2 regions of the Paraburkholderia sp. RL17-380-BIE-A genome follow, and region 2 is predicted to be linked to the other one. Evidence: predicted binding sites of a transcription regulator. Region 2 holds the regulator's gene; the other holds the start of a gene.
What was found. The regulator LexA, encoded in region 2, represses DNA repair genes until DNA is damaged. The targets are predictions, from matches to a motif close to ACTGTATNNNNATACAGT.
Positions count from the first base shown of each region.

Region 1 (4,211 bases), on a different contig from region 2:
CGCGCCCGGCGTGCTGTCACCGGTGTTCCACACGTCGCCGGCGAATGCCTGAATCGCGGCGGTCGGCAGGATCGCGCACAACTCGGTGAGATGCGTGCAACCCACCGTGCCGCCGAGCAAACGGGCAGATTCACGACGGAAGTTTTGGCGGAGATTGAGCCCGATGAGGGCACGGTAGGCGGGATTGCTGGCTTGGCACAACCCTGGATAGGGCACCCAGTCGGACGACGCCTCGGCGTCGACGACATTGAGCTTGCGATCGATGGTGATGCGAAGCCAGAGTTCATGGATCGGCTGACCATTGGGCCGGACGCCCGACGCAAGCACCACATCACGCGGTTTTTCGTCGGTCAAGCACGCTTCCACATCCCACAGGCCATCGGCTCGCTCGTAGGCTTCCGCTCTGATTGCGCGACGATGGCGCAACTGACGGGACACTGGCGGGGAGAGCGGCATGCGGGAAGGAAAGGCCGGATTGGAAAACCCATGAATTTTAGCATACTGGGTATTTGAGACAGGTCGGAATGCGCGGTGGCGCGCCACAGGCGGCTGAGCGCGGAAGACACCGTCCCAACGGGCTTAGACGCGGGACACAGACCGATGCGGTTTAGTCGCCGGCCTACTCCTCGTCAATCCCCTTGAGGATTTTGCCGATGGTTGCACCCGAAAATCCGCGCGAAGCCAGAAAGCGGGCCTGCTTGGCCCGCTCGGCGGGCGTTTCGGGAAGCCGGCCGAATTTCTTGCGCCAGACGGCCTGGGCACGCGCGAGTTCGGTTTCGCGCAATTGCGCACTCGCCTCTTCGACGAGGGTCTGGTCGACCGCATGCTGCTTCAGTTCGCCGACGATACGGCTCGCACCCAGCCGCGACGAGCGGCGATGGATCAAGCTTTCCGCGAAGCGCGAATCGGACAGCCAGTTTTCGGCTTCGAGCGAATCGAGCAAGGTTTCGAGCGAATCAGTTTCCTCGACGAACGGCTTCAGCTTGCGCGCGAGTTCGGTGCGACTGTATTCACGGCGGGACAAATAGCCGAGCGCGCGCCCTTTCAGCGACCGTGCCGGACGTTGGGATTTTTTGGCTTCGTCTTGCCCGGGTTTCGCCTCACCTGGAACGCGACGCGAGCGGGTGTAGGTGGCCTCGGAAGGATCCGAGCCGGATGGCGGGGAGGATTCAAACTGAGCGCGCTGTGGGCTACGGCCCGCAGCGCGATCGTGTGCGTCGAACGATTCGAATGGATCGAACGACTCGTTGTCTTCATCACGCGGGCCGTCCGCGTGGCGTCCGGTATCGGACAACGGCCGGCCCTTGCGTATCACGTGATGGTTACTCTTCTTCGTCTGCGACTTCTGCGCCTGCGCCGGTCACCGCTTCAGCCATGGCATTCACGCCCAGTGACTCACGGATACGGTTTTCGATCTCGCGAGCGATATCCGGATTTTCGCGCAGGAATTCACGCGCGTTGTCCTTGCCCTGACCAATACGTTCGCCGCTGTAGCTGTACCACGCGCCGGCCTTGTCGACGATCTTGGCCTGCACGCCCAGGTCGATGATTTCGCCCTGACGCGAGATGCCTTCGCCGTACAGAATGTCGAAAATTGCTTCCCTGAACGGTGGCGACACCTTGTTCTTGACAACCTTCACGCGCGTTTCGTTGCCGATCACTTCGTCGTTCTTCTTGATCGAACCGATACGGCGAATGTCCAGACGCACCGACGCGTAGAACTTCAGCGCGTTACCGCCCGTGGTGGTTTCCGGATTGCCGAACATCACGCCGATCTTCATGCGGATCTGGTTGATGAAGATGACGAGGCAGTTCGTGCGCTTGATCGTGCCGGTGAGCTTGCGCAGCGCCTGCGACATGAGACGCGCTTGCAGACCCGGCAGCGAGTCGCCCATTTCACCTTCGATTTCAGCCTTCGGCACGAGTGCCGCGACCGAGTCGATCACGATCATGTCGATCGAGCCCGAACGCACCAGTGCGTCCGCAATTTCGAGCGCCTGTTCACCCGTGTCCGGCTGCGACACCAGCAGGTCGTTCACGTTCACGCCGAGCTTGCCCGCGTACTGGATGTCCAGCGCGTGTTCCGCGTCGATAAACGCCGCCGTGCCGCCGATCTTCTGCATTTCGGCAATGACTTGCAGCGTCAGCGTGGTTTTACCGGACGATTCCGGGCCATAAATTTCGACCACACGGCCACGCGGCAAACCGCCGACGCCCAACGCGATGTCGAGGCCGAGCGATCCGGTTGAAACCACCTGGATGTCTTCGACTACCTCACCTGCGCCGAGCCGCATGACCGACCCTTTGCCGAACTGCTTTTCGATCTGCGCGAGTGCGGCAGCAAGTGCCTTGCTCTTTTCAGCAGTCAGTCCAGCCGAGCCTTTCTTGCTTTCTTCCATGAATCGTCCTTTGCTATGATGAACGGCGTCTGAGGCAGATGTGCAGGTCACTTTTGAAGGACAGCACACGAAACTCAGACACTGTATAAAAAAACAGTAGTTTTGGCAAGCGCGATTCTCATGCGAACACGCATTTTTACCGTCGCGCCACCCCACTACCCACAATAATTTTCGGAGACCGCTGTGCGCCGGGGGACATCCCACGGTGCCGGCAAGGCCAGGCTGGCGCACCATGCGAATTCTGATTGCCGAAGACGACAGCATACTCGCGGACGGTCTGGTTCGATCACTCCGCCAATCGGCCTATGCCGTCGACCACGTGAAGACCGGCGTCGAGGCCGACACCGCGCTGTCCATGCAAACTTTCGACCTGCTGATCCTCGATCTGGGCCTGCCGCGCATGTCCGGGCTGGAGGTGTTGCGCCGCCTGCGTGCGCGCAATTCCAATATGCCGGTGCTAATTCTGACCGCTGCGGACAGCGTCGACGAACGCGTCAAGGGTCTCGACCTCGGCGCCGACGACTACATGGCCAAGCCCTTCGCGCTGAACGAACTCGAGGCACGCGTGCGCGCCTTGACGCGGCGTGGCGCGGGCGGCGGCCCGACGGTCGTGCGGCACGGATCGCTGTCGTTCGATCAGGTCGGCCGGATCGCCTACATCAACGAGCAGGTGATCGACCTGTCCGCGCGCGAGCTGGGCTTGCTCGAAGTGCTGCTGCAACGGATCGGCCGGCTGGTCTCGAAGGAACAACTCGTCGATCACCTGTGCGAATGGGGCGAGGAAGTCAGCAACAACGCCATCGAGGTCTACGTACACCGCCTGCGCAAGAAAATCGAGCCGAGCGGCGTGCGTATCATCACCGTACGCGGGCTGGGCTACTGCCTCGAGAAAGCGGCTGCGCCGGCTAACGCGAGCACCAACGCCATGAGCACGCCCCCGCCCGCCGAGCCTGAACCGCCCGCCTCGCCGCCGTCCGGCCCGATGCCGGCGAGCCACCACTACAAATAGAGGACGCCCATGTCCGCACGCGCAGACCGCGCTACGGCGCACGCGGCGGACCTCGACGAGGCGCGCGACGAGCGCTACGCCAACCCGTTCGCCCCGCCCGACGAAACCGAAGCTGCCGCCGAAGCACGCCCGCGCTCGCTGTTCGGCGAGATTCTCGACTGGATGCTGGCGCCGCTTCTGCTGCTGTGGCCAATGAGCCTCGCCGTCACGTATCTGGTCGCCAAGTCGATCGCGAACGGCCCGTTCGACCGCGCGCTCGAAACCGACGCTTACGTGCTCGCCCGCCAGATCCATCCGGTCAACGGCGTGGCCGAGTTGTCGCTGCCCGATTCCACTCGCGATTTTTTGCGCACCGACAATGTGGACAGCGTGTTCTACCAGGTGCTCGGCACGCGCGGCGAACTCGTGGGCGGCGAGCGCGATATGCCGTTGCCACACGAGGAAGACCGGCCGCAGCCGGGTCTCGTCGAATTCCGCGACGACGTGCTGCGCGGCAATGACATTCGCGTCGCCTATACCACGGTCGAGTTTCCGCAGACGCCGGGTGCGCAGCCGGTACTGGTGCAGGTCGCCGAGACGCTCGACAAACGCAGCCAGCTCGCCAACGACATCATCAAAGGCGTGATCCTGCCGCAGTTCGTGATTCTGCCGCTCGCGATCCTGCTCGTGTGGTTCGGCCTCTCGCGCGGCCTCGCGCCGCTGCACGCGCTGCAAGCGCATATCCGCGCGCGCCGCCCGGACGACCTTTCGCCGCTCGAAGCGCGCCGCGCGCCGCCCGAAATCGAGCCGCTCGTCACCTCGTT
Region 1 is NZ_JARESQ010000005.1:246,951-251,161, forward strand. It holds gene P0D68_RS10680 (DUF2889 domain-containing protein) at 1-456, opposite strand, end outside; gene recX (recombination regulator RecX) at 620-1,315, opposite strand; gene recA (recombinase RecA) at 1,323-2,399, opposite strand; gene P0D68_RS10695 (response regulator) at 2,632-3,408, shown strand; gene P0D68_RS10700 (sensor histidine kinase) at 3,418-4,211, shown strand, end outside.
Region 1: recA (recombinase RecA) is a predicted target of LexA. The motif match lies at 2,480-2,497, and genes of this name have one in related genera.

Region 2 (4,211 bases):
GTTCGCAACACTCGCGGCGGATACGTCATTTACGGTTCGCCGGCTCATTGCACACCTCCGCCGATTGCGGCAACGCTCGCCACACTGGCGGCCGGCACCGGGCCCGCGCCACCGCGGCCCGTGCGGCGCTGCAAATACCACTGCAGGGTATTGATCAGCAGCAGCATCAGGAACGACACGACCAGCATCACCACCGCGATAGCCGTGGCCCCCGCGTAGTCGTATTGCTCGAGCTTCGTGATGATGAGAAGCGACGTGATTTCCGACTTCATCGGTACATTGCCGGCAATGAAAATCACCGAGCCATACTCGCCGAGCGCGCGCGCGAAAGCCAGCGCGAAGCCCGTCAACAGAGCCGGAAACACGGCCGGCAGCACCACGCGGCGAAACGTCAGCCAGCGCGAAGCGCCCAGGCACGCGGCCGCTTCTTCCTGTTCGCGTTCGAATTCTTCGAGCACCGGCTGCACCGTGCGCACGACGAACGGCAAACCGATGAACGTCAGCGCGACCAGCACGCCGGCCGGCGTGAAGGCGATTTTCAGGCCGAGCGGTTCGAGGAACTGTCCGATCCAGCCGTTGCCCGCATACACGGCCGCAAGCGAAATGCCGGCCACCGAAGTGGGCAGCGCGAACGGCAGATCGACCACGGCGTCGACGATGCGCTTGAACGGAAACGTGTAGCGCACCAGCACCCACGCCACCAGAAAGCCGAACACCGCGTTGATCAGCGCGCCGCCGAGCGCGGAGAAGAACGTCAGGCGATACGACGCGAGCACGCGCGGCGAACTCACCGCGCGCACGAACTGGCTCCAGTCGAGCGTCGCGGTCTTCAGAAAGGTCGCCGCAAGCGGAATCAGCACCACGAGGCTCAGATAAGCCACCGTGATGCCGAGTGTCAGGCCAAAACCGGGCAAGGCGCTCGGTTTTCGGAAGGTCAACGTCGTCATGCTCGTTACTCGTTCAGGTTGATGCTCGTGTTTCCGGCCGCCGGGCCCTGGCTGGCCAAAAGCGCGCCCCTTGGGGCGCGCTCCGGAGTGACGCGTTGCCGCATCGCTTTGCTGCCTATGCCGGTGAAGGCAACGGCTCGATCGTTACTGCGGTTGATAGATCGAATCGAACACGCCGCCGTCGGCAAAGTGCGTCTTCTGCGCGTTGGTCCAGCCGCCGAACGAATCGTCGACCGTGTACAGCTTCAGCTTCGGAAACTTGGCGGTCAGCTCGGCCGGCACCTTGTTCGATCGCGGACGGTAGAAGTTCTTTGCCGCGATTTCCTGGCCTTGCTCGCTATACAGGAAGTTCAGATACGCTTCGGCGAGCTTGCGCGTGCCGTGCTTGTCCACCACCTTGTCCACCACCGCAACCGGCGGCTCGGCCAGAATGCTGACCGACGGCACCACGATCTCGAACTTCTCCGGTCCGAACTCCTTCAGCGACAGGAAGGCTTCGTTTTCCCATGCGATCAGCACGTCGCCGATACCGCGTTGCACGAAGCTGGTGGTCGCGCCGCGCGCGCCCGAATCCAGCACGCCGGCGTTCTTGTAGAGCTTGCCGACGAATTCCCTGGCCTTCTGATCGTTGCCGCCCGGCTGATGCTCGGCGTATGCCCATGCCGCGAGGTAGTTCCAGCGTGCCCCGCCCGAGGTCTTCGGATTCGGCGTGACGATCGACACACCCGGCTTGATCAGGTCGTCCCAATCCTTGATGTGCTTCGGGTTGCCCTTGCGTACCAGAAACACGATCGTCGACGTGTACGGCGACGCGTTATCCGGCAAGCGCTTCTGCCAGCCCTTGTCCAGCAAACCCTTGTTGGCCAGCGCGTCGATGTCGTAAGCGAGCGCGAGCGTCACGACGTCGGCCTGCAGACCGTCGAGCACCGAACGCGCCTGCGCGCCGGAGCCGCCGTGCGACTGCTTGAAGGTGATCGTCTCGCCGGTCTTCGCCTTCCATTCCTTGCCGAACGCCTGGTTGACGTCCTGATACAGCTCGCGCGTCGGGTCGTATGACACGTTCAGCAGTGTCGTGTCGGCAGCGTGCGCCTGCGCCATCACGCCGAGCGCGCTCGCCGCGCCCAATGCGAGCGCCGCGATGAGTTTCTTCGTTTTGCCTGCCAGCCCCGTACCTTGGTGATTCATGTCAACTTTCTCCGCGTTGTGCGCTGAAACAGCGTGTGGTGTCTTTTTGCGTCGCGGTCACGTGCACATGAACGCCAACTGGAGGCCAGTCTATCGAAGGGCTTTCATCATTAAAAATAATGTTTCTTCATTCTTTAATACGCAAAAGTGGTAATGACAGCTGGATAAGGCGTTGCGGCACGAAAACGGGTGTTGGAGCGTCGTTTGACGACGCTGCAACGCCACCCCTCGGCACGAACTTAAAGTAAAGCTTGAATTGCGCGGAATACTGTATAAAAATACAGTCACCTGTTCATACATACAGTGGCGCCATGACCAAACTCACCGCACGACAGCAGCAGGTTTTCGATCTGATCCGCAGGGCTATCGAACGCACCGGCTTTCCGCCCACCCGCGCGGAGATCGCCGCCGAACTGGGCTTCAGCTCGGCCAACTCGGCAGAAGAACATCTGCGGGCGCTCGCCCGCAAGGGCGTGATCGAACTCGCGGCCGGCGCGTCGCGCGGCATCCGCCTGCTGGCGGGCCCGGAAGATTCGCCGCACCAGTTCACGTTGCCGCACGCCAGCATCATGCAACTGTCGCTACCGCTGATCGGGCGGGTGGCCGCGGGTAGCCCGATCCTCGCGCAGGAACATATCTCGCAGCACTACGCGTGCGACCCGGCGCTGTTTTCGAGCAAGCCCGATTACCTGCTGAAGGTGCGCGGGTTGTCCATGCGCGACGCGGGCATCTTCGACGGCGACCTGCTCGCGGTGCAAAAGAGAACGGAAGCCAAAGACGGCCAGATCATCATTGCCCGGCTTGGCGACGACGTCACGGTCAAGCGCCTGAAGCGCCGGCCGAACGGGCTCGAGTTGATCGCCGAGAACCCCGATTACGAAAACATCTTCGTTGAAACCGGCAGTGCGGAATTCGCGCTGGAAGGTATCGCCGTGGGGCTGATTCGCCCCGGCGAGTTCTGAACGGTCAGGTTCCAGGCGGCTTGTTTCCCAGCACTTCGATCCAAGCCCCTTCTTGCCCGTTCGACAGAGTAGAAAGCCGCGCCAACGCCGCATTAACGCCGCATTAACGCTGCATCGTCTGGAGAGTCTCATGGAACGTCTTGCCCGCCTGCTGCCTTTTCGCCAGTTCGGTCGTCTGCGCCATCTTCGCAAGCTGGTGCCCTGCTCATTGATCGAGGCGTCCACGGCCAGCACGCCGTCGCTGTTCGATGCGCCGGACAGCGTGTCGAGCCTGCCATCGTCGTTGCCGGCGTTTGCCCGCGTGTCGCTGAACTCGGGTCTGAATACGGCCGAACCGGCCCGTCGCGCACCGGTGCGGGTCTATCACGGCCCGTCGCGGCTCATCATGGTCGGCACGGTAGACGCTGTGTGCCGCATGATCGACCGCTGCATTGCCGACGAGGCAAACGTCCACGGGGCAGTATTCGAGTCTTGATGGAAGGTATGGCGGGCGGCGATATCGCATCGCATGGGATCGTTTTCGTGTGGCCGCGGTCCACGTTAGATCACACCTGATGGAGAGTCCCATTCGATGGCAGTTTCGAAACGCATTAAAGGCGGCGCCACCCGGCCGCTGATCGTCACGCTGATCGTGATTGTGCTAATCGCGGCGCTCGGGTTTGCGTACGCGTCACCGTATCTCGCGCTGAACAATCTCAAACGCGCCGCCGATGCGCGCGACACGCAAACGGTCAATCAATACGTCGACTTTCCCGCGTTGCGCGAGAGCCTGAAGCAGCAGGTCGCCGGGCTGCTCACGCGGCGGCTCGACGCGCACAGCAACGGCAATCCGCTGGCCGCCATTGGCGCGATGATCGGCGTCGCGCTGATTGGCCCGCTCGTGGATGCCTATGCCACGCCAGACGGCGTGGCGGCCTTGCTGAACGGCATGCCGCCGCGCGGCGATCCGGGCGAACGGCCGCCCGCACCGCCTGCAGCGAACACGCCGGCGGATGGCGCCGCGGCCTCATCCGCACCGGCGGCGCCTACGGCGCCTGCCATCGGCAACGCAGGCAACGGCAACACTAACGCCACGCCGGCGCAACCGCCGCAAACCACCGCGGGCTATCGCGGCCTC
Region 2 is NZ_JARESQ010000004.1:305,068-309,278, forward strand. It holds gene cysW (sulfate ABC transporter permease subunit CysW) at 1-48, opposite strand, end outside; gene cysT (sulfate ABC transporter permease subunit CysT) at 45-947, opposite strand; gene P0D68_RS08815 (sulfate ABC transporter substrate-binding protein) at 1,092-2,132, opposite strand; gene lexA (transcriptional repressor LexA) at 2,444-3,094, shown strand; gene P0D68_RS08825 (hypothetical protein) at 3,225-3,569, shown strand; gene P0D68_RS08830 (DUF2939 domain-containing protein) at 3,666-4,211, shown strand, end outside.